Regions from separate parts of the Chelatococcus sp. YT9 genome, predicted to be linked through region 1. Evidence: predicted binding sites of a transcription regulator. Region 1 holds the regulator's gene; each other region holds the start of a gene.

Region 1 (8,012 bases):
TCAGAACCCGACCGTTGCAATCTGGCCCGTAGCCAGCCGTCCCCCAGAGCGTTTCGCACGTATGGCCCGCCAAAAGAGCCGCGCGATCATTGTCGCCGATGATAGCCGACCGCCGCGTCCGGCGGTGGGCAGCCTGCTGCCGGGGTGGCATGTCTTCACCGCCGACCAAGCGCGAGGCGTGCTTCGGGATCTCCTCGCCTTGGAGGCCGAGAGACGGCGGGCCTTCCTCTGGCTGCCCGTTGCCTTCGGCGCCGGCATTATTCTGTACTTTCTGGCGGATGCAGAGCCCTCCCTATGGCCGTCGGCAGTGGGAGCCGTCATCGCGGTCTTCGCGGCGGCCCTTACGTGCCGCTATCGCCGGGTGTCGGGCGTGGCGATCGCGGTCGCGGCCGTCATGGCGGGATTTGCCGCCGCGACATGGCGTACGCGCACCGTCAGCGCGCCGGTGCTCTCCCGACCGGTGATCACCAAGCTCGGCGGTCTCGTTCTCAACGTCGAGGAGCGTCCGGCGGGACCTCGCATTGTCGTCAGGGTCGCGACCCTCGGAGATCTCGCAGCCCATGCGCGCCCGGCCCAGGTGCGCGTTTCCCTTCGGCCGGGTGCTAGCGTCAAGGCAGGCGACTTCATCGAGGCGACCGCCCGCCTGCTGCCGCCACCGACTGCGGCGCGCCCTGGCGGCTATGATTTCGCTAAAGATGCCTTTTTCGCCGAACTTGGCGCTGTCGGCTCGCTCGTCGGAAAGGTGTCTATCCGGGCCCCGCCGGAAGCGCCGGATATCTGGACCACCTTGACCATTGCCAATGATGTTGCCCGCAATGCCCTGACCCAGCGGATCGCCAACGCCTCCGGCGGGCAGGAGGGAGCCCTTGCGGCGGCTCTCGTTACGGGCAAGCGCGGACTGATCACGGAGGAGGTCAACGATGCCTTGCGCGCAGCCGGCATTTACCACATCGTATCGATCTCCGGGCTTCATATGGCGCTCGCTGCGGGCAGCCTGTTCTGGGCCGCGCGAGCCATGCTCTCGCTGTGGCCGGCGATCGCGCTCGCCTGGCCCGTGAAGAAGATCGCTGCTGTCATCGGGATGCTTGGAGCCACGGCTTACTGTCTGTTCTCCGGCGCGGAAGTCGCGACCCAGCGGTCTCTCGTGATGACGATTGTCATGATGGGCGCGATCCTGATCGACCGACCCGCACTGTCGATGCGCAATCTCGCCTTGTCCGCACTCATATGCCTCGCCCTGCGCCCTGAAGCCCTGCTAGGGCCTAGCTTCCAGATGTCCTTCGCCGCTGTCGCCGGCATGATCGCCTTTGCTGTCAAGCCCACGGGGCTCCTTGTCGGCGGAGATCCTTCATCTGGCAGCTATGGCTGCCTGCGGTCGGTTGGGCGGTGGGCGCTTCTGCTCACCACGACCACTACGGTCGCGACCATAGCCACGGCGCCGTTTAGCGCCTATCATTTCCAGACGCTCAACCCGTTTGGTCTGCTCGGGAACGCGATGGCGCTCCCGCTGATCGAGCTTGCGGTCATGCCGCTCTCGGTGCTCGGCGTCTTTGCGTCTTTCTTTGAGCTCGACCGGCCGGTCTGGTGGTTGATCGGCCAAGCCACAGTGCCGGTGCTGGCATCCGCCCGCGCGGTCGCCGAGCTCGAACGCTCGCGCGTGGTCGTGCCGGCTTTCGGTGTAGGCGCTCTCGGCCTGATGGTCATCGCCATCCTCTGGATCACCCTATGGACAACAGCCTTGCGCTGGCTTGCGCTGTGTCCCGCGGTAATCGGGCTCGCGATGGCGCACGGCGCACAGCCTCCTGACATTTACATTGATCGTGGCGCGAGCGGCCTCGCCCTGCGCGCCGCCGACAGCCGGCTCATCGTCCTCGGCAAGCCGTCGGGCTTTGTGCTGGAGCAGTGGCTGCGAGCCGACGGTGACGGGCGGGCTATCGACGATCCTTCCCTGCGCCATGCCACACACTGTGACCGGCTCGGCTGCACCGCACGTTTAAAGAGCGGTCAGATGATCGCCTTCGTGCGTGATAAACGTGCCTTCCCGGAGGATTGCCGACGTGCTGCAGTCATCGTGAGCCCGCTGCAGGCGCCACGCACCTGCGAGGCCGCCACTATCATCGACCGGTCCATTCTCGACCGCAGCGGTGCCATCATGCTCGTAGAGGATCCACTTAGCGCCGGCTTCAGCCGAATTCAGGCGCTCTCCACCGCATCGCGTCCCTGGATCACCGGTGGCAAACCGGCCCAGCCCGCGGGCCGTCCACCCGACCCAAAAACGCCAGCCGCTGCATCATCCTCGAGGCACCAAAGTCTCGATCCTCTCGATGCGGCACCGGAGGCTAACGAGGAGGGAGAGGAGAGGGCGCCCCTCAATAGCGACGCAGAAGACTGACGAGCTTGCCCTGTATCCGAACCCGGTCAGGGCCGAGCACGCGCGTCTCATAAGCCGGGTTAGCCGCTTCAAGCGCGATCGAGGAGCCACGGCGCCGCAGGCGTTTAAGCGTCGCTTCCTCATCATCGATCAGGGCAACGATGATGTCTCCCGTATCCGCCATGTCCTGGCGCCGGATAACGACCGTGTCGCCATCAAGGATGCCGGCCTCAATCATCGAATCGCCGCGGACCTCAAGAGCAAAATGCTCGCCGGCACTCAGCATTTCGACCGGAATGGCCAGTGTGTTGCTGCGCGATTGGATCGCTGAGATGGGCGTGCCGGCGGCGATCCGCCCCATCACCGGGACCGAAATCGTTTTTGGCGCATCGGTTTCTGCCGCAGGAGGCAGGTTGCGCACACGTCCCAGGCCCCCCTCCACCACACTTGGGCTGAATTTTCCACGCGGCACGGCGGCCATCGCGGTATCGGGCAACTTGATGACTTCAAGAGCGCGCGCCCGGTTAGGAAGCCGGCGAATAAAGCCGCGTTCCTCGAGAGCGATGATCAGACGATGGATGCCTGATTTCGACTTCAAATCAAGCGCTTCCTTCATCTCGTCGAAGGAGGGAGGTACGCTTGTTTCCCGCAGCCGCTCGTGGATGAAGCGAAGAAGCTCGTTCTGCTTGCGCGTCAGCATGTTGTGACCACCCCCGCCTTTCGTTTGCCCGCTTCCAACACATCCAGCACCAGGATCGATCAGTTTTTAGGAGCAATCGCACCTATTCAATACTGTGCTCCTGAAGTAGGAAACAAATCATGAACGACGATAGCTGTTCTCTATGTGTTCCGCAACCCCGAAAGCACGCGCCCGAGGCGGGCGGCTGATTTCAGCCGCTCCGTATGCCGCCTCTCTGCTGATCAACAGGCTCTCTCTTTGCGAACTCTGCCACCCATCTTTCCGGACGGATGACTTGGGGCCGCGCATGCAGTTTCCGAATTTGTGAATTTTAAATCGGAAATATCGTTCATCATGAAATTCATGCTTGTGAATTTAAGCATGGCCGATAAGATCGTCTCAACTTCAAATCAAGCGGTCGCAAAATGCGATCCGTCGCTCTCAAAGACGTGCGACGGTGGCAGGGGAACTATGTATGGGCCGTTACATCGTGCAGCGACTCATCCTCACGATTCCGGTGCTCATCGGCATCATGCTGGTGTGTTTTTTTCTGACCCGTCTAAGCGGTGATCCGACCGACCTCATGTTGCCGACCAACGCGACCGAGGAGGCCAGGGCCGCCTTCCGGTCCGTGCACGGCCTCGACAAGCCGTTGTGGGAGCAGTTCGTCACATTCTTCGCCAAAGGGCTCATGGGCGATTTCGGCTCCTCGTTGCGCTTCAACCAGCCGGCGATGAGCCTCGTCTGGGAGCGCCTTGGTGCGACCACGGAACTGGCCGCCGCAACGATGGCCATGGCGCTCTTCATCGGCGTGCCGGCGGGGGTGGCCGCTGCCTATCGCCGCAATACGCCCGCCGATATCACCATTCGCGGCATCACGCTCATGGGACAGGCGCTGCCAGGCTTTTACCTCGGCATCATCTCGATCATTGTCTTTGCCGTATGGCTGCGCTGGCTGCCCTCGGGCGGACGCGGTTCCTGGCTCAATCTCATTCTGCCGGCCGCGACCCTTGCCTTCAATCTCGTCGCGCTGATCGCACGCGTCACGCGGTCCTGCATGCTCGACGTGCTGCGGCAGGATTATATCCGTACAGCCCGCGCCAAGGGCGCCCGTGAGCGCACCGTGCTGTGGATCCACGCCCTGCGGAACGGCTTCATTCCCGTGCTCACCGTTATTGGTCTCCAGGTCGGTCTCCTGATGGGAGGCGTCGTAGTGACCGAAACGGTATTCTCCTGGCCCGGAGTGGGGCGCCTCGCCATCCAAGCGATCTACGCGCGCGACTTTCCCGTTGTGCAGGCAGTCGTTTTCACCTTCGCGATCATTTTCGTGTTCGTGAACCTCGTCGTCGATCTCCTCTACGCGGTTCTCGATCCGCGCATCAGCTACAACTGAGGCGGCGCCATGTCCTTGTCACCGCCTGTCGCTGCAGCGGAGCCCACCCCCATCGAAAGCCGCTGGCGCGGCGTGCTGAAGCGCCTCGTGGCGAAGAAGGCGGCCAAGCTCAGCCTCTTGATCATCTTGATCGGGTTTCTGTTCGCGCTGGCGCCTTCGCTATTGGCGCCGCATGATCCCTATGCCCAGGAGCTAACCCTGCGCCTGCGTCCGCCGGCGCTGATGGAGCGCGGTGTGCCGGGATACTGGCTCGGCACCGACCAACTCGGCCGCGATATTCTCTCCCGCATCATCTATGGCGCCCGTATCACGCTCTTCGTCAGTATCTTCGCTGTCCTCGTATCGGGCCTCGCGGGCGTCGCGATGGGCCTCATCGCGGGGTACTACGGCGGCAAGGCGGATGCGGTCATCCTGCGGCTGATCGATATCCAGCTCGCCTTTCCGCTGGTTCTCCTGGTCATTGCCGTGGTGGCGGTCGTTGGTCCCTCGCTCACCAATCTCATCATCATCATGGGATTGTCGGGCTGGCCGCGCTTCGCGCGCGTGGTGCGCGGCTCGGTACTGTCCGTCCGCAACAAGGAATTCGTGGAGGCCGCGCGAGCGATCGGCGTGAAGACGCCGCGCATCATGGTGCAGCACATCCTGCCGAACGTCCTCTCGGCGGTGATCGTCTATGCCAGCTTTGATCTCGCCCGCATGATCCTCCTGGAAGCGACGCTCAGCTTTCTAGGCCTTGGCGTGCAGCCGCCATCGCCAACATGGGGTGGCATGATCAGCGACGGCGCCAAATACATGAGCTTGTCGTGGTCGGTCTCACTCAGCCCCGGCATCGCCATCGCGCTTCTGATCCTGGCCTTCAACATTCTTGGCGACGAGCTTCGCGACGCGCTCGACCCACAGATTTCCGATAACTGACGTCGCGATCGATCCGGCCCAGGAGGGGGCGACCATGATCATTACCATTCAGTTTGAGAACAGCCGCACGGACGACACCAAGCGTGCCGGCGCCAAGGCTTTGACGGAGGCGGCTGTTGAAACGCTCGGCGTCAAGCCGGAGTGGGTCACCGTTCTCTACGAGAATTACGACAAGGAGAACTGGGCCATTGGCGGCGAATTGCTGCTCGACCGCCATGCGGCGCGCGAGAAGGCCGCGAAAGCGCAGGAGTCCTAAGGCCTACAGGAGGCCTCAGGCCGATCCAGGGCCATGAATTGGCTTTGGCTGTTCCGAAGCAGAGCCAGTCTCAACACGCGGACCGGCTCGAAACAAGCGGGAAATCCGGCCGAATCCTTAAAGTGACGATCCAAACGCCTGAGTATTTCGAGGGGTATATCTTCTCAGCTGAGCCTGAGCCGCATCGATCAAGATCGGAAAAGCAGGGGGATATCCACCCGATGTTCGTAACCATCACCAGCCAGACAGGGATTAATCGATGCCCATCATCACCATTCAGTTCGACAAGGGCCGCTCCGTGGAGAAAAAGCGGGAAGTCGCCAATGCTGTAACCGACGCCATCGTGGCAACGCTCGGGGGCCAGCGCGATTGGGTCACCATTCTGTTCCGCGACTATGAGCGTACGGACTGGGCGATCGGCGGCAACCTGCAACTTGACCGCCACGGTCCGCTGAAACCCGGCCACCACGGCTGATAGCGCATACCTCTCCCCTCACGAGCAAAAGGCATCACGACAGTGATCATCACCATTCAGATGGAAAAAGGCCGCAACGTGGATACCAAGCGGCGGGCGGCGAAGGCCTTTACGGAGGCTGCCATTGCGACCCTCGGCGCCAAAGCCGAGTGGGTGACAGTGCTGTTTGAGGATTACGAGCGCACGGATTGGGCGATCGGGGGCAACCTGCAGCTAGATCGCCACGGCCCGGGGCTCGTCACGCTCGGCAATAAGGAATAACAAAAGGGGCCCGGATTTTATTCCGGGCCCTCATCACTGAACCGAGGCGTGATCTACTTCAGCGAAGTATTATAGAAATAGAAGCGCTGGTCGCCGCTCGGCTTGAAGTTCTCGAGCTTGTTGGTCGTTCCGTAGAATTCGACGCCAGCGAACAGAAATATGATCGGCGCCTCATCATGCATGATGCGCATCGCCTTCTTATAGATCTCGTCGCGCTTGGCACGGTCGGTCTCGCGTGCTCCGGCATCGATCAGCGCATCGAGCTCGGCGTTCTTGATATAGGAGTAGCGATAGTCCGAACGATAGGCAGCGATCGCAAAGCCTGGATCATCGGGAACCCCAAGGCCGATCAAGCCGAGAGGCGCCAGCTCGCGAGCGATGAACTGACGCAGGAATTCGCCTGACTCGAGCGAGGTGATCTTCGTTTTCACGCCGACCTTATCGAGCATGCCGGCAATGGCTTCGCAAAGCTCACGATCATTGGGATAACGGTTCGACGGGCATTTGAAACCGACCTCGAAGCCGCTGGGAAAGCCTGCTTCTGCAAGCAGAGCCTTTGCCTTGGCGGGATCGTAGGGATAGTCGTCGATCGAGGGATCGAAGCCGAGCTGGTTCTTCCGCAGGATCTGGCCGTGGAGCATCCCCCCCTTGCCGAAGAAGAGGTTGTCGATGATCGCCTTTTTATCGATTGCGTAGTTCAGCGCCTGGCGAACGCGCTTGTCTTGAACAGGGCCTGGGTGGGTTTCAAGCGACGACTGCACGACCTGGAATACCCGATAGCTGTCGACGCCGATCAGCTTCAAATCCGGACGCGCCTCGAGCTCGATCGCCGTGGTCACCGGCAGGTTGACGGCAAGCCCATATTCGCCCGTCGTAAGACCCGCAGCGCGCGCGGTATCGTCCGGCACGGCCTTCCAAACGAGCCGATCGATGCCTTCCGGCAACTTGCCCCAGTATCCCGTGTTCTTGTCCATCACGAGCCGGTCGTCCTTGACCCACTCGGTCAGCTTGAAAAGACCGGTGCCGATCGGCTTCTGACCAAAGCCCTTAGGTCCGACCTCTGCCCAATAGGCAGGTGGTGTCACGAGCACCTGCGCAAGCATCAGTTCAAGGGCAGGGTAGGGATATTTGAGACGAAGGCGGACCGTATGATCATCAACCTTCTCGGCGCCCGCAAGACCAGTCGAATAGACCGTGTAAGCGGACGCGATCTTTGGGTCCATGAAGATGCGGAGACTATGGACCACGGCATCCGCATTCATCGGCTCGCCGTTGGTGAAGCTGACCCCCTTGCGCAGCTTGATGAGGATCTCAGTCTCGGACACCTTCTCGAAGCTCTCCGCCAGGAGAGGTTCGATCTTGCCGCTGACCGGATTGTTGAAGAACAGCGGCTCCAGGATCGCGAAGGACGGGTTGTTCGTCGACAGTGTGCCGAACAGATCCGCTGGGTCGTAGGGCTGGGCGATGGTCAGGGTCGCCGCCACGGCGTTGGCCGACAAGGGCAATGCGGAGGCCATGAAGGGAAGCGTCACCGCAAGCGCAAGTGCACGCAGGTTGGGGCGCATCTTATTCTCCTCGGAAGTTAAATTATGACGAGCGTATCGCTATTTTTTGAATTTACAAAAGAAAATTTCACAAATATCGTAATGTCACCCAATTCAT
Region 2 (8,012 bases), 2.4 Mb from region 1:
CGCCGCGCGCCCGTCCTGGTCCAGCCCCTTTACGTCCTGCGCGACGCGGGCGCGTTCCAGAACGCCGAGCGCCTCGGTGATCTGGAAGGCGATGCCGCGGGCGATGCCGGGAATGTCGGCGGCTTCCTCGAGAGCGATCAGCGGGCCGAGGAGCTTGGTGATATGCGCCTTGATCCAGGTCTGGAGACGCGCATCCACCTTGTCGCGCGGCGGCCCGGACAGTTGTTCGTCCGCCAGCAGCCTGAAGCGCGGGGTGAGCAGCTTGTCGCCCGCCACGAGCTTGGCGACAGCTTCGCCCATCCAGCGGATGGTGCCATCGTTGGCCAGGACAAAGGTATCGTCCGGCGCCTGGGAAAAGCGCTCGGCACGGGCCTCAATCTCGCCAGCGAGGGCCTTCTGGGCCGCCGCCCTCAATGCCTTGGCCTCCTGGCCATCGGCCTGGGGATCTGGGGCAAACTGAAATCCGTGCAGCCGACCGACATGCTGGCCTTCGACCAGGACGTCGCCGCTGGCGGTCACTTCCGCTTCGAGCATCGCATTCTCTCTCAAGCGCCGCATGAGTACGCTGGTCCGCCGATCAACGAACCGGCTCGCCAAACGCTCATGCAGAGCATCCGACAGCTTGTCCTCTACCTGACGGGTGGCCTCCTGCCAATGCTCAGGATCACGTAACCAGTCGGGACGGTTGGCAACGAAGGTCCAGGTTCGCACCTGCGCGATGCGGGCCGAGAGGGTGTCGATATCCCCATCGGTCCTATCCACCAGCGCGACCTGCCGACGAAACCAGTCATCCGCTATCACGCCCTGGGTCATCAACGCACGGTAAATCGTCACGATGAGATCGGCATGCGCGGCCGGCGCCACACGCCGATAGTCCGGAATGCGGCAGACCTCCCACAGCTGTGAGACGGCTTCAGCTCCGGTTGCGAGCCGCCGGATGTCGTCATCACGAGAGGCGATCTCGAGCGCATTCACGTCGTCGGCGAGTGGCGCGCGAGTCAGCCCCTTCTCGGTCGGCAGAACGGCCAGGCTCGCCTGCAAGGCGCCGAGCGAGCGGAAGTTGAGGTCCGCATTACGCCATTGCGCCACACGGACCGGGTCGAAGCTGTGGCTTTCCAGCGCTTCCACCAGCTCCGCGTCGAAGGGAGGGCAACGTCCGGTCGTGCCGAAGGTGCCGTCCCGCATATAGCGTCCCGCCCGTCCCGCAATCTGGCCGAATTCCGCGGGATTCAGCTGGCGGAAGCCAAAGCCGTCGAATTTGCGGTCGCCGGCGAAGGCGACATGGTTGACCTCGAGATTGAGACCCATGCCGATGGCGTCGGTGGCGATGAGATAGTCAACCTCGCCCGATTGATAGAGCGCGACCTGCGCGTTCCGCGTCCGCGGGCTGAGCGCGCCCAGCACGACGGCAGCGCCGCCCTTCTGGCGCTTCACCAGCTCGGCGATTGTGTAGACCTCCTCCGCCGAGAAGGCGACGATGGCCGAGCGCGGGGGCAACCGCGTGATCTTCTTTTCGCCGGTGAAGGTCAGCGTCGACAGGCGCGGGCGTGAAACGATGTTGGCACCGGGGATGAGCGTCTCCACCAGCGGACGCATGGTAGCGGCGCCAATGATCAGCGTTTCCGCATAGCCGCGGCGGTTGAGCAGCCGGTCCGTGAAGATATGACCTCGGTCAAGATCTGCAGCGAGCTGGATCTCGTCGATCGCGCAGAACGCGACATCGAGATCGCTGGGCATCGCCTCGACGGTGGCGACCCAGTAGCGCGCGCTAGGCGGCTTGATCTTTTCCTCGCCGGTGACGAGCGCGACGGCATCAGCGCCGACGCGCTCCACCACCCGACCATAAACCTCGCGCGCGAGCAGCCTCAGCGGCAGGCCTATGACGCCGCTGGTGTGGCTGACCATCCTTTCGATAGCGAGATGTGTCTTGCCGGTGTTGGTGGGGCCGAGAACCGCGGTCACACCGCGCGCCCGCATCTGCGGTGAGAGCGACCGTGCTGCCGTCAGGGATGAAACCATGAAACCCGATGCCGTAGAGACTGGACGGAAACGCCGTGACCGCAACTCCCGCAACGGCCCTGAACGATGTGGCTCGCCTTCTGTATCACATCGATACGTAAAGCGCGGCTGAATTTATGCATTGGAACGAGTCTAGAACGAATCGCGGCCGAATCGCTGACTCCTGCAGAATCAGGTTTCGTTCTCACACGAAATATAGTGGTTACCGTGCTGAATAGACACAAGCTAAATACAGGTATCACACGACGATCGACTGGTTAGGCTGACTTGAGAACGCAGCGAAGCGTGAGATGGCCTCGAATGTTCTCGGTGCTTATCGCGGCCGCGCATCGCCGTGGCTGCCGGAGAGTTGCCAGCCAGCTGCCTATAGCGGCTCCCGCGGGACCTTGCCTTTTGTTCAGTTCCGCGCGCGGACCGGCATTTGAGGATTGTTGCCGTTCACATTCACGCGGGTGGCCTCGATGACCGTCGTGCCGAGTGGGGTGCGCACCGAGATACGATAGGGAATGAAAACGCGGTCTTCGCCGACGGGCATCAACCACGCCTCCATATCCTTGTTGTTTTCCATGAATTTGGTGGCTGTCCGGTCGGCCCGATGGCCAGAGATGGGCAGATAGCGCGCCCGGCATACGGAAACGGGGCCAGAGTAGGTTGGACTGCGCACAGTCTCCTGGCGAGCGTAGGACAGCTTCACGTCAAAGCGCGTGGCGCCGTCGAAGATAGGAATCGTGCGATTGCAGGCGGCCTCGCTCGACGCGTTCCGGGACGACGCCGGCATCAGCAAGGCAGAAAGTGGATCGACCACGCCGCGCTTGTTCTGCTCGGTCACCGGGATCCGGTCCGGTCTCGGTTCGATCGGGGGCTTGATCTCGACGGCCTGCACGCTGCCGCCGGCCAAAGCCATGCGGACAGTTATCGACTTTTCCGAGTTGGCCGTGGTCACGGCGAAGGTCGTGGGCACGATGCGGTCGCCCGAGATGCTGCCGGTCGACGTGGCCGCCCCCTTGCCGCCCGTGATGACGCCAGCCAAGCCCGTGAGCTGCGACCAGACATCGAGTTTATACTGATCTTTCAGCACGTCAGCCTTGATGGCGGCGACCCCGATTTTCAGGCCGAGCAGGGAAATATCGTAGTTGGCCTCGATCGACGCGGCGCTCGCAGGGAGTGGCGCGAGCGCCAAGATCCCGAGCATCGCCCGGCGAAAGCCGCTCGCCGCATAGCCAGCCTTGCTTTTCCAACGCCGGATCATACTGTTGCACTCTCCATCGCGCGACACCCGGGATCCCGCGATCTCACATGTCGGCACCCGCCGCGAGCCGAATCGCTCGCCTTTGTCGGATGAAAATCCGTTCGAATCGTGACGCATCTTGCGTCCGATCGCAACGAAATCGCGCAGGATCCTTGACGGTGCCTGATCACATCTACTATACACGCGCAACTTTCATTCAGACATCGGCGCCTCTTGGCCCGGCTGAGGTCGGGACCAGCTGCTGTTAGCTTTGCAAGAGTGCACCAACCAAGTTAAGGACTAAGCGTCATGGCGCGCCGCTGCGAACTCACGGGTAAGGCCGTTCTGTCTGGTCACCTCGTGAGCCACTCCAATCGCAAGACCAAGCGGAAGTTTCTTCCGAATCTGGTCAATGTGACCCTTCAGTCGGAAGCGCTGAGCCGCGGCATCAAGCTGCGCATCTCGGCTGCGGCCCTGCGCTCGGTGGAGCACCGTGGTGGGCTTGATGCCTTCCTCGCCAAGGCGCCGGAGACGGAGCTGGCTCAGAACCTGCGTGTCCTGAAGCGCGAAATCGCCAAGAAGCAGACGGAAGCGGCTGCCGGCTGAGGCTGGGAAGCTTCTACGCCTCTGGGCTTTGCTGCAAGATGATCGCGCTGACGTCGTCGGCGCGATTTTTGCTGTTTGCATCCCGGCCCGTCTGCCGCGGGTCATGATGCCGAAAGGGTGGTTTGAGCCGATGGACAGCACGCGCACATTCACGAGCCTTGTATCGCGGCTTTGGCTGCCCGTGACGGCGATGGCGGCCATCGTCGTCCTGTCCAACGTGGCGGTGCAATATCCGTTCACGCCCTTCGGCCTTGCCGACTATCTCACCTGGGGTGCTTTCACCTATCCCGTTTCGTTCCTGATCACCGATCTCACCAATCGGCGCTATGGGCCGAAGCTCGCGCGCCGGCTGGTGATCGTCGGCTTCATCATCGCAGTCATCGCGTCCATCGCGGCGGCGAGCCCGCGTATTGCGATTGCCTCGGGCACGGCCTTCCTGGTCGGTCAGCTGCTCGACATCTCAGTGTTCAACAATCTGCGACGCCTTGCCTGGTGGCGTGCACCGCTGATCGGTAGCCTCGTGGGCTCGGCGATCGATACCGCGCTCTTCTTCACGCTCGCCTTCGCCGGTGACGTTACGGATGTCGCGACATACGGCATCGCCGGCTTTGTGGTGACCGCGCCGGTCTGGGTGGCTTGGGCAGTAAGCGATTTCGTCGTCAAGGTGGCGATGGCGCTGCTCATGCTGCTGCCCTATGGCGCGCTACTCAACGTTGTGCTTCCGGCGGAGCGGTTCCAGCGCAGCGCGGGCTGATAGGCTTGTGCCGAATTGCTGCGAGGGCGGCACATCCTCCCCGGTTGCAACGTTCGGATTTCTAGGGGTGAACGCCGGCAAATCGTTGTCGTGTTTCAGCTATTGCGCCTTTACCGGCGGCGCGATCGATGCGGTTTCTGGCGGCAGCAGGGCGAATTCCAGCAGCAGGGAGCGCTGGAACATCGAGAAATTATCGTCTGATATCAGCGTGAGGATGGTTTCGCCGGCGGCGTTCCGGTGCGCGGCCAGCCCTTCCATGTTGTCGATTTCGGCGGCAAGATCTGCCGTCAGCAGGATTTCCCCATCGATGACGGCGCCGGGCCGCACCGCGGCGCGATCCACGAGGCGCAAGCGCGTAGCGAGGCTGAAGGGCGGCACATAGCGGCGCTCCAGCAGTACAAGGTCGCCGCCTGGCAGAAATGCCATGTCGGTGATGGCGAAGCCATCATGGCGGACGACGCTGAAGGTGCCTTTTCGCGAGCCGGTGAGGATGAAGCCGTCTGGCCCTCCGGCGCGCGGAGGCTCCTCCGCAATGCTCACCACGGCGCCCGCAACAGGACTTCCGGGGGGCGCGACACCAATCGATTCAAGGCCTCTGTTCCGGCCGAGCGCCTTTACCTCGCGTGGCAGCGGCACGGATTTGGCCGGGCCCCGCGGCCCCTCCTGACCCCAATCGAAGCGCAGCACCTCATGTGTGCGTTCGACGGGGATATAGGCCACAGGGCCTGCCATCGCGAGGCCTTCGGTATCGTAGGAGCGCGTGGAAGCGAGTGGCCGGCCGGTTGGCGAGGGGAGCTGGCCCATGACGGCGCGATCGAGGCCGACCATCCGCCCACCGGCCTCTATGACATCGGCGCTCAGCCAATAACCCTTGTCGGAAATGGCGGTGAGACGCCGCCCGTCGGGCGATCGCGCCAGGCCGGAAAAGCCGCCGAAGGCTGGGTGAGGGGACCGCAGTTGCAAACCGCCGCGGAATTCCAGGCGGCCGAAGCGCTGCCGATCTGGTGCGCTGCCTGTGAAAGCGGAGATTGCCGTTGCGTTGATCGCAATCGGCTCTGGCCCTTTCGCCAGAACCTCCGAGATGGCCGCGCCCTGCGGCACGGCGACCGCGACGGCCAGCATGGCGAGACCGATCCGCAGGGAGCGGTTCGTGGCCAGCCATGCGGGCGATCGTAGTTGCATGGCTTGCGATCAGGCGTAGGCCGAGCGGCGTGCACGCACACCGGCTCCACGCTTCGGAGCGGGCTTCTCCTCGAAGAGCTCGGCCAGCTTTTCCGTCATGACGCCACCGAGTTCCTCGGCGTCGACAAGCGTGACGGCGCGCCGATAATAACGCGTGACGTCGTGGCCGATGCCGATGGCGATGAGCTCCACGGGCGAGCGCTCCTCGATCTCGGCGATGACGTGCCGGAGATGCCGCTCCAGATAGTTGCCGGGGTTGACGGACAATGTGGAATCGTCAACCGGGGCGCCGTCGGAGATGACCATCAGGATACGTCGTTGCTCCGGACGGCCGAGAAGGCGCTTATGGGCCCAATCAAGCGCTTCGCCGTCGATATTCTCCTTAAGCAGGCCTTCCCGCATCATAAGGCCGAGATTCCGGCGCGCTCGGCGCCAGGGAGCGTCGGCAGCCTTGTAGATGATGTGGCGCAGGTCGTTCAGCCGCCCAGGGTTGACGGGCTTGCCATTCTGCAACCAGGACTCACGCGATTGTCCGCCTTTCCAGGCGCGCGTCGTGAACCCGAGAATCTCGACCTTGACACCACAGCGCTCCAGTGTGCGTGCCAGCACGTCCGCGCAGGTGGCTGCAACCGTGATAGGTCGCCCACGCATGGAGCCCGAGTTATCGATCAGCAGTGAGACGACGGTGTCCTTGAAATCGGTGTCTTTCTCGCGCTTGAACGACAGCGGCTGGAAGGGGTCCGTCACAACCCGCGAGAGGCGCGCGGGATCGAGCATGCCCTCCTCCAGATCAAACTCCCATGAGCGGCTCTGCTGCGCGAGCAGACGCCGCTGCAGGCGGTTCGCGAGCCGCGCCACTACACCCTGGAGATTGTCGAGCTGCTTGTCGAGATAGGAGCGCAGCCGCGCCAATTCTTCCGGATCACACAGCTCTTCGGCGGCGATGATCTCGTCGAACTGGTTCGTGTAAACGCGGTAGTCAGGGCCGCGCGGCTCGTTGTGCCGAGGCGGTGGTGGGCGCCAGGCCTCCTCGGCGTCGTCCTCCTCGAAGGCGTCGCTGTCGTCGGGTACCTCGCCCTGCGGCGCTTCGGCCGTTTCGCTGGTGCCGTCCTCCATCTCGTCGCTGGCTTCGTCCGTCAGCTCGATGTCACCCTGCTCGGCGCTGGCGTCCTCCTGCGATTCGCCTTCGCCCTGTTCCTGCTTGTCGCCCTCTTCCTGGCTGTCGTCGGATTCGTCCTGCTCGCCCTCTGTGTCGGCATCTTCGGCCATGTCGAGATGCGTAAGGAGGTCACGGATCCCTCTCGCGAAAGCGCGCTGATTCTCAATCGTGCCGAGCAGGCTGTCGAGATCCTTGCCAGCCTTCGCTTCAATGACGTCTCGCCAGAGATCGACAATGCCCTGGGCTGCTGCCGGCGGCGGGCGGCCAGTCAAACGCTCACGCACCATCAGGGCGATTGCATCCTCGAGGGGGGCGTCGTCACGGTCCGTGATGCCCTGCAGGTTCGCGCGCTGGAAGCGCTCCTCGAGCACGGCGGTCAGGTTGTCGCCGACCCCTGTCATCCGCCGGGCGCCGATTGCCTCGACACGTGCCTGTTCCACCGCATCGAAGATGGCGCGGGCCGCCGCGCCCTGTGGCGCCAGCTTGCGATGCGTCACATCGTTGTGGCACGCGAGCCGGAGCGCCATGGCGTCAGCCTGGCCGCGCAGCAGGGCCACGTCGTGGGGCGACATGCGCCGGGGGGGCTCGCTCAGGCGCGCCCGGCCGGGCGTCAGCGCCGGCTTGTCTGACGAGAACGCGACCTCCAGCTCCGGCTGCCGCGCGATGGCGCGCAGCGTCGTCGCTACGGCCTGCTTCAGCGGTTCTGTCGGCGCCTCCTTCGGCGAGGACGGCTTGCGATTGGAAATAGACATGGGTCTCCTGCCGCCGGCCGATTATGGCATCGGACGCGGCGGCTCCATCATCAGCTCAGGGCGACGTTCACGGTCGATTCCGGCAGCTCCTTGCCGAAGCAGCGCTGGTAGAACTCGGCGACCAGCGAGCGCTCGAGTTCATCGCACTTGTTGAGGAAGGTCAGCCGGAAGGCAAACGCGATGTCGTTGAAGATATCTGCATTTTCCGCCCAGGTGATCACCGTGCGCGGCGACATCACGGTCGACAGGTCGCCGTTGATGAAGGCGTTGCGCGTCATATCCGCCACGCGCACCATCTTGCTCACGGTGTCG
Region 3 (8,012 bases), 1.1 Mb from region 1:
GCAATGGCACGCGGCCCGTGATCCTGCGCGCGATCATTTCGTTAGCCCATGATCTTGGTATGGAAGTGGTTGCGGAGGGCGCGGAGAATGAATCCGACGCGGTCGAACTGGCCCAGCTCGGTTGCGAATATGCCCAGGGCTTTGCCTTCGGTGAGCCGATGACGGCCCATGATGCGCGCCGCCTCGTGGGAGCGGCGCCCGAGGCCGCCTGAGACAAGCCGCAGGCGGCGCATTTCAGTGCACTAATCCAGTGTTCGTCAGAAAGTGCGCCTTCTTCGGATCTCACGCCCAATCCGAGGCTGCCCCGAGATCATGGGCGGTGGCCTTCAAGCGTGGCCGGCCTGGCCCGATAGCATACCTGGTTCGATGCCGAGATTGCGCAGGGCGAGGTCGTAACGGCTCTCGATGGATGCCCCGAAGAGCAGATCGAGGTCGGCCGGACCGTTCAGCCAGCCATTGGCCTGAATCTCGCTTTCGAGCTGACCGGGAGACCAGCCGGAATAGCCGAGCGCGAGCATGGCGCTCGAGGGCCCTTCTCCGCGGGCGATTGCCTTCAAAATGTCGACTGTTGCCGTTAGGCAGATTCCATCGTCGATCGACAAAGTCGAATTGTCGATGAAGAAGTCATCGGAATGCAGCACAAAACCGCGTCCGGTCTCCACCGGTCCGCCACGCAAAACCTGGATGTGTTCTGCTCGCGTCGGCAGCCGGATCACATCTTCGGGGGGGATGATGTCGAGTTGCACCAGGACATCGGGAAAGCTCAAGTCGGGAGCGGGGCGGTTCACGATGATACCCATGGCGCCCTCTTCTGAATGAGCGCAGACATAGATGACGCTCCGCGCGAAACGCTCGTCGCTCATTCCGGGCATGGCGATGAGCAGCTGCCCGTCGAGAAAGCCGCCCATGTCGTCGTTCGTTGGCTGCACAGATCGCATCAAGAGGTCCTTTTTCGCCTATGCTACGATCATAGGTACGGTTTTCAACGCTTTTCGCACGGGCTAGGTTGCAGGCCTTCACGCAGAATTGGCTCGTATATTGAGAATCCCGCCTTTAGAAAATCCGGCGATACCGCGTTGCCCATCTCTCCAGGCGTGGAGATCGCGTTCGAAGGCGTGGCTTGGACCATGCGAAGCCGGGAGATCTCGGCGAAAGTGGCGGGTGCATGCAAAGGATTGTGAACGGCATATGAGCAGGTTTGCCCCTCTGGCGTCTGCCTCGATCGTCTGGATAGGGCTTTCGGCAAATGCTCTGGCGCAGGATGCCGGCTGGCGCCCGGCAACAAAGGCCGCGCCTGCCCATTCCACCGTCCAGCTCGCTCCCGTGGCTGTCCCTCCTGATAGTCCCAATCGCGAGGTCATCATCGATATCGCGCTCCAGCCCGGCTACAAAACGTACTGGCGGACTCCGGGCGATTCGGGGGTCCCACCGACCTTCGATTGGTCGAAATCCGAGAATCTGGGTTCCGTGACGATCAAGTGGCCGGCTCCGAAATGGTTCTTCGACGGCAGCGGTTATGCGATCGGCTATGGCGGCCGCGCCCGCTTTCCCGTTTCGGTGGTGGCGCAGGACAAGGACAAGCCGCTCGTCCTGAAGCTCAATCTCGACTATGCCGTGTGCAAGGAGATCTGCATTCCGGCGAAGGCGGAGGTGAGCCTTCGCCTTCCTGCGGCCGGCGAGGCCGTGTCACTGCCTCTGGCGGACCCCTTCGCGGGGAACATTCCACGCAGAGTGGGCCTTGGCGAGGCGGTCGACGGCATCTCGATCACGGTCGTCGAAGGCCCTGTAAAGGCCTTGGTCGTCAAGGCGCGTCTTCCGCATCAGGACGGTGGTGCCGTGGAGGGCAACCTCTTCGTGGAGGGGCCGGAGGGTTGGCTCTTCGGGAGGCCAGAGCGCGAGGCGCTGGAGGGCGACGAGGTCCGCTTCAGGGTGCCATTGAGCGACAAGCCGAAACACATCTCCGCGACGAAGATTCCATTGCTGCTGACCCTTGTCGCCGCAGGCCGGTCCATCGAGGTGGTCTCCGACCTCGACGTCAGCGCCATTGCGCGTTAACTGATGATCCAGCGCAGCTCGCGTGCTGGGTCCCGCGTTGTGCATGGGGCCGCTTTCTTACGGCCCACCAGGGCATCATCCTCAGGAGTTCCAAGACATGGCCATCAAAGTCGGCGATCCGCTACCCCAGGTGACCTTCCGCATCCCCACGTCGGATGGTCCGGCGGCCAAGTCCACGGATGATCTTTTCAAGGGACGGCGAGTCGTGCTGTTTGCCGTGCCGGGCGCCTTCACGCCCACCTGCAACAACAATCATCTGCCGGGCTTTCTGGCCAAGGCTTCAGAGATCAAGGCGAAGGGCATCGACGCCATTCTTGTCACCGGCGTGAACGACGTCTTCGTGATGGGCGCCTGGGCGAAGGCGACGGGCGCCGAAGGCACTATCGAATTCTTGTCGGATGGCAGCGCGGAATTCGCGACCGCTATCGGGCTCGCCTTTGATGGCAAGGGCTTCGGTCTCGGCACCCGCTCCCAGCGCTACTCGATGGTCGTGAACGACGGTGTCGTCGAGCAGCTCAATGTCGAGGAAACGGCTAGCAAGGCCGAGACTTCCGGTGCAGAGGCGCTGCTCGCCCAGCTCTGAGGCGTCGGCCTTCGTTGTCCGAAGGGCCGCGCACGGCTCGTAGCACTGGATCTTGCGCCTCCGGACTTCGCCCGGGGGCATTCTCTTGGTCCGGGCATTTTCTCGCGGGACGCCCCAGGCTTGACGTTGGACGGCGCTAAACGGCCAGTGCGGCGAGAGATAAGGCCTCGGTCTCCGCATCGGAGGAAGGCTTGAGCGGTGCGAAGCTCATCCGGTGGAACGGGCAGGGACCGTGGGTCGCGATGGCGGCGCGATGCTCTGCCGTCGCGTAGCCTTTATGGCGGGAGAAACCATAGGCCGGATAGCGGCCGCATAGCCGCTTCATCATGCGATCGCGCGTGACCTTGGCGACAATCGCCGCGGCGGCGATCGACACGACATTGGCGTCGCCTTTGACGACAGCCTCGACCTCACAGGGAGCAGGTGGGCGATCAATGCCGTCGACCAGCGCCACCATGGGCGCTACCGGGAGCGCGGCTAGCGCGCGAGACATGGCGCTGAGCGTCGCCTGGCGAATATTCATCACGTCGATGCCGCTTGCTGAGACGCTGGCGATGCCGACGTGGCTCGTTGTGACGATGATGTCGTGCAGGCGCTCGCGTTCCGCGGCATCCAATATCTTCGAATCGGCCAAGCCGTCGGGAATATGGTCGGGGTCGAGAATGACGGCTGCGACCACCACGGGCCCCGCCAGCGGCCCGCGACCCACCTCATCGACCCCGGCCACAGGCCACAGCCCCCGGGTCCGCAAGCGCGATTCGCGATCATAGGTCGGTCCGTCCGGCATGACGAGCGGCAGGGTGATGCTGTCGGGGGTCACGGGTTGAACAGCGGACGAATCGGAGCGACGGGGACGTTTCATGCCGCCATGGTGCGCGCTACGCCCTAAGTCTCAAGCATAAAATCCCCGAACTGCTGAGCAAAAATGCCGCTGAGCGGAGTGGCAAGGAAAACGGCCGCCCATAAAGGCGAGCCGCAAGGCTGAACAGTCCCGATCAGTCCCAAGCCAAGCGGAGCCACACGGACCGGGCCAAACGGAGGCTTGGCGTAGATCGCCGCGAAGCGAGCTGCCCTCAGGCCGGCAACGCAACGAGCCCCCGCTCATCCAGCGGAAAATAGGGATTGTAGGCGACCTCCCAGGGATGGCCATCGGGATCGGCGAAATAGCCGGAATAGCCGCCCCAGAACGTCTTCGCCGGTTTCTTCAGAAGGAGGCCACCTGCCGCGACGGCGTTGTCGACGGCTAGGTCCACGTCCTTCTCGCTCGCGAGATTCTGGGCGAGCGCGAAACCGCCGAAACCCGGTGGCGTCGGTGCAAGGCCTGCATCTTCCGCCAACCGCTCGCGCGACCAGACAGCGAGGACCAGATTATCGAGCGCGAAGAAGCTCACATCGTCCGTGCTCGCTTCTTCCGACCGGCGCCAGCCCAGCCGCTGATAGAAGCTTGTGCTGCGCGCGATATCACTGACCCCCAGCGTAATCAGGCTTACCTTCGGGGCGAGCTGTTTCGGCGATGTCATCATGTCCTCCGCGCATTTTAGCGGCCCTCGATCAGAACAGACTGAGTTGCTCCGTCGCCGCTTTCGGCGGCGTGAACAGATCGGTCCGCAGCCGCCTGCGCTGCTTGTTGAAACCGATCTTCGACGCCGCGACCTCGAAGCGTCGACCGATCATCCAGGCGTAGGGTCCGCTGCCGACCATGCGATCGCCCCAGCGCGCGTCATATTCCTTGCCGTTGCGCGTGGACCTTACGAGCGACAATACATGGCGCGCTTTCCCGGGATGATTGGCGATAAGCCAGTCGCTGACGATATCCTTGATTTCAAGGGGCAGGCGCAACAGTACATAGCCGGCCTCACGGGCCCCGGCCGCGTGGGTGCGCTCCAGGATGGCCTCGATTTCCGCCTCGTTGATGGCGGGAATGATGGGCGCGACGAGAACTGTGACCGGTATCCCGGCGGCAGCCAGGCGTTCGATCGTCTCGAGGCGCTTCGATGGCGTAGCGGCGCGGGGCTCCATGCTACGGGCGAGTTTTGAATCGAGGGTCGTCACCGAGATGGCGACCTTGGCGAGCCCCTTCGCCGCCATTGGCGCGAGGATGTCGATATCGCGTGTGACGAGGGCTGATTTCGTGACGATGCCGACGGGATGATTCGTCTCGGCCAGCACCTCGAGGACGCTCCGCATGATGCCGTATTGCCGTTCGATCGGCTGGTAGGGATCGGTATTGGTGCCGATCGCCAGCGTCTGGGGCTGGTAGCCTGTCGCTGCCAGCTCCCGCTTCAGGAGGGTCGCTGCTTCCGGCTTTGCGAAGAGCTTCGATTCGAAATCGAGGCCGGGTGACAAGCCCATATAGGCATGCGTCGGTCGCGCGAAGCAGTAGACACAGCCGTGCTCGCAACCCCGATAAGGGTTGATCGAACGGTCGAACGAGATGTCGGGCGAATTGTTGCGCGTGATGATTCGCCGTGCCTTTTCAATGCCCACCTCGGTCTTGAAGGGCGGCAGTTCGTCGATCGTGCCCCAGCCGTCGTCGACATCCTCGCGCTGAATGGGCTCGTAACGCGCTGCGGGATTTGTCACCGCGCCGCGTCCGCGACGGCGCTCGCGCTCGATGGCTTGGTCGTGCTGGCCGGGCAGGGCGCTGAACGCCGGGTCCCGGCGTTCCAACTCCTCCTGCGAGGGTTCGCGCGGCATCACACGAGGCTTGCGTGAGGGTCGCTTCGCCCGCGCCGCTAGTTCCTCGGGCAGCGGCGATTGGACACGCGCGCTGGCAGTCGATGAAAGGCCCTTGATCAAGGCTCGCTGAGCCATGATGATCCCTCTATGACTTCAATCTATAATCCCCAGTATGAGAACAAATAGCGAACATTGCAAGCTGAGCCGTGTGCGTTTCGCGAGCTCGTTCGGCAGCGTGCCCCGTATCCTCAGGTCGTCGGAATGATTTCGGCGGTGATTCGCGCGGAGGGCGACGTCGAGGCGCTCGCGTTTACGCTTGCAGCGCTCGTTCCCGCCGTCGCTGAGGGCGTTCTTCGCGATGCCGTGATCGTCGATGGCGGTAGTGATCCGCAGGTACGAGACCTCGCAGAGGCTGCGGGCACCGCTTATGCGACTTGGCGTGACGGCGGTGCTTCAAGGGGTAGCGCGTGGCTGGCCGGTGCTGACGCTGCGCGCGGGCCCTGGTTCCTGCTGCTGACCGCTGGCGACGTGCCGGGGCCTAACTGGATCCCGGCAGCAGATCGTTTCATCCGTTCCGCGGGTAGTGATGGTTCCGCGCTGTTCGACAGCGAGACCGGAGGAATATGGAGGCTGGCCAAGGGCCTGATGAGCGGGGCCAAGCGACGGCGCTACCTGGCGAGCGGCATGATCGTGCCGCGCAGCGCGATTGAGCAGGGCTATGCCGCTGCCTCGAGGATGCAGCGGTTGCCAGTCGGCTTGCAACGACACACCGCTTGATCGCCTCTCATCGGCGCCCTCGGCCAAGCTCGTCCGGCCAAGCTCGGCCGGTTAAGCCTGCGACGCTTGCAGTGAATCGAGCGTGCTGCGCAGGGCGCGGAAATCGCGCCACGCGAGCTTCTTCTGCAGAGGCTGGCGCAGCAGATAGGCGGGGTGCAAGGTGGCAAGCGCGCGGATCGCGCGGGTGCCGGTGTGGTATTCGACCCATTTGCCGCGGCTGCGCAGGATACCCTCCTTGATTGCGAGGAGCGCCTGTGCCGACGGACCCCCGAGGCAAACCAATATATCGGGATCGCAGAGCTCGATCTGCCGCTCGATAAACGGCCGGCAGATGGCGGCTTCCTGAGGCGTCGGCGTGCGGTTTCCCGGTGGCCGCCAGGGCACGATATTGGCGATATAGACGCTTTGCCGATCGAGCCCGATGGCCGCGAGCATGCGGTCCAGAAGCTGGCCGGACCGACCGACAAAGGGCAGGCCCTGGAGGTCTTCCTCGCGGCCGGGCGCTTCGCCGACCAGCATGACACGCGCCGAGGGATTGCCGTCCGCAAAAACGAGAGATTTTGCCGTGCGCTTGAGCGCGCAGGCCTCGAAGGCGGCCAGTCGGTCACGCAGTTCGTCAATGGTGCGCGCGCCCCGGGCTGCGCTCCGGGCTGATAGGGCCGCTTCGTCGGCTGTTTCCGCACCCTGCGGAAACGCCGATACAGCGGCACCCCTGGGTGGTTCCGCCGGTGCTCGTGATACGACGGCACGCTCGGGCGCCGGCGGGCGATCGTCCTCGACCCTGCGGGCGCGCTGTTCCGTGCGCGCGGCCGCCTCCGCCGCCGTATCTGCAAACCGGTCGTGCGGCTCCTCGTCGAGCGCGAAGTCGATGCCGGCTTCGACATAAAAGTCGAGCAACGCCTCGAGCGCCCGGGCATCGTAAGTATCGAAGGTCATGCCTGATGATACGTCGGTGTCCGCCGCCGGCCAAGAAGCGATCGCCGCAGATTGGCTTCGTCAAGGAAGGGTCCCATCGCGAGATCCACGGCATGAGGCATTCAGTCGCAGTTTGCGCGGTCGGGCTGCCACTTTGCGAGAAGCCCGCCCGCTATGCTTTTGAAAGACTCGAAACTATGCGAGTTCTCGGGTGGGGACGTGTTGCGAAGGCAATGGCGTCACCTGTCGGGGCCAACATGAGCCGATTTTATCCGATTTGCTCATGAGGTCATGCGTCAAGTGATTGAAGTTATTTGTTGTTCCGTCGAAAGCTGCCCGCTAGAGAGGCAATGCGGGATCTCGATTGAACTGAACCAGGCTGGATGGGGTCGACGAACCACATCCGCAACGAAGAGCGAGGAACGGACGCATGGAGCTGCCCGAGCGCGAGGGAATGGACTACGACGTCGTCATCGTGGGCGCCGGCCCGGCGGGACTGGCGGCAGCCATTCGTTTGAAGCAGCTCGCGGCCGAAAAGGGCCATGAGGTTTCCGTCGTCGTCGTGGAAAAAGGCTCCGAGGTCGGCGCCCATATCCTGTCCGGCGCCGTGATCGACCCTATTGGTCTCGACAAGCTCCTGCCCGGTTGGCGAGAGGATCCGGAGCGGCCGCTGACCACTGAGGTGACGGCCGACAAATTCTATTATCTCGGTCCGGCCGGTGGCGTGCGGCTGCCGAATTTCGCCATGCCGCGGCTGATGAACAATCACGGTAATTTCGTCGGCTCGCTCGGCAATGTCGCGCGTTATTTGGCTGCCCAGGCGGAAGCGCTCGGCGTCGAGATCTATCCCGGGTTCGCCGCGACCGAGATCCTGTACGGGGAAAACGGCGAGGTCACCGGTATTGCCACCGGCGACATGGGGGTCGGCCGCGATGGTGAGCCGAAGGCCGACTATACCAGGGGCATGGAACTCAGGGGCCGTTACACGCTGTTCGCGGAGGGT

Evidence for each region. The regulator LexA, encoded in region 1, represses DNA repair genes until DNA is damaged. The targets are predictions, from matches to a motif close to TGTTCNNNNTGTGTTCNG.
Region 2: the regulator LexA is predicted to act here: its motif matches at 2,142-2,159, upstream of KIO76_RS07450 (helicase-related protein).
Region 3: the regulator LexA is predicted to act here: its motif matches at 5,492-5,509, upstream of KIO76_RS13555 (PA0069 family radical SAM protein).

Annotation. Positions count from the first base shown of each region.
Region 1 is NZ_JAHBRW010000001.1:4,060,193-4,068,204, forward strand. Features, by position in the region: gene KIO76_RS18760 (ComEC/Rec2 family competence protein) at 62-2,392, shown strand; gene lexA (transcriptional repressor LexA) at 2,370-3,071, opposite strand; gene KIO76_RS18770 (ABC transporter permease) at 3,526-4,443, shown strand; gene KIO76_RS18775 (ABC transporter permease) at 4,453-5,358, shown strand; gene KIO76_RS18780 (tautomerase family protein) at 5,309-5,614, shown strand; gene KIO76_RS18785 (tautomerase family protein) at 5,874-6,089, shown strand; gene KIO76_RS18790 (tautomerase family protein) at 6,132-6,350, shown strand; gene KIO76_RS18795 (ABC transporter substrate-binding protein) at 6,404-7,915, opposite strand.
Region 2 is NZ_JAHBRW010000001.1:1,661,780-1,669,791, forward strand. Features, by position in the region: gene KIO76_RS07450 (helicase-related protein) at 1-2,019, opposite strand, end outside; gene KIO76_RS07455 (DUF3108 domain-containing protein) at 2,417-3,268, opposite strand; gene rpmB (50S ribosomal protein L28) at 3,557-3,853, shown strand; gene KIO76_RS07465 (queuosine precursor transporter) at 3,984-4,607, shown strand; gene KIO76_RS07470 (esterase-like activity of phytase family protein) at 4,707-5,789, opposite strand; gene cobT (cobaltochelatase subunit CobT) at 5,799-7,700, opposite strand; gene cobS (cobaltochelatase subunit CobS) at 7,751-8,012, opposite strand, start outside.
Region 3 is NZ_JAHBRW010000001.1:2,947,604-2,955,615, forward strand. Features, by position in the region: gene KIO76_RS13525 (EAL domain-containing protein) at 1-212, shown strand, start outside; gene KIO76_RS13530 (YqgE/AlgH family protein) at 327-938, opposite strand; gene KIO76_RS13535 (protein-disulfide reductase DsbD domain-containing protein) at 1,189-2,055, shown strand; gene KIO76_RS13540 (peroxiredoxin) at 2,153-2,638, shown strand; gene rnhB (ribonuclease HII) at 2,775-3,500, opposite strand; gene KIO76_RS13550 (VOC family protein) at 3,712-4,158, opposite strand; gene KIO76_RS13555 (PA0069 family radical SAM protein) at 4,190-5,335, opposite strand; gene KIO76_RS13560 (glycosyltransferase family protein) at 5,579-6,094, shown strand; gene KIO76_RS13565 (uracil-DNA glycosylase) at 6,146-7,030, opposite strand; gene KIO76_RS13570 (electron transfer flavoprotein-ubiquinone oxidoreductase) at 7,440-8,012, shown strand, end outside.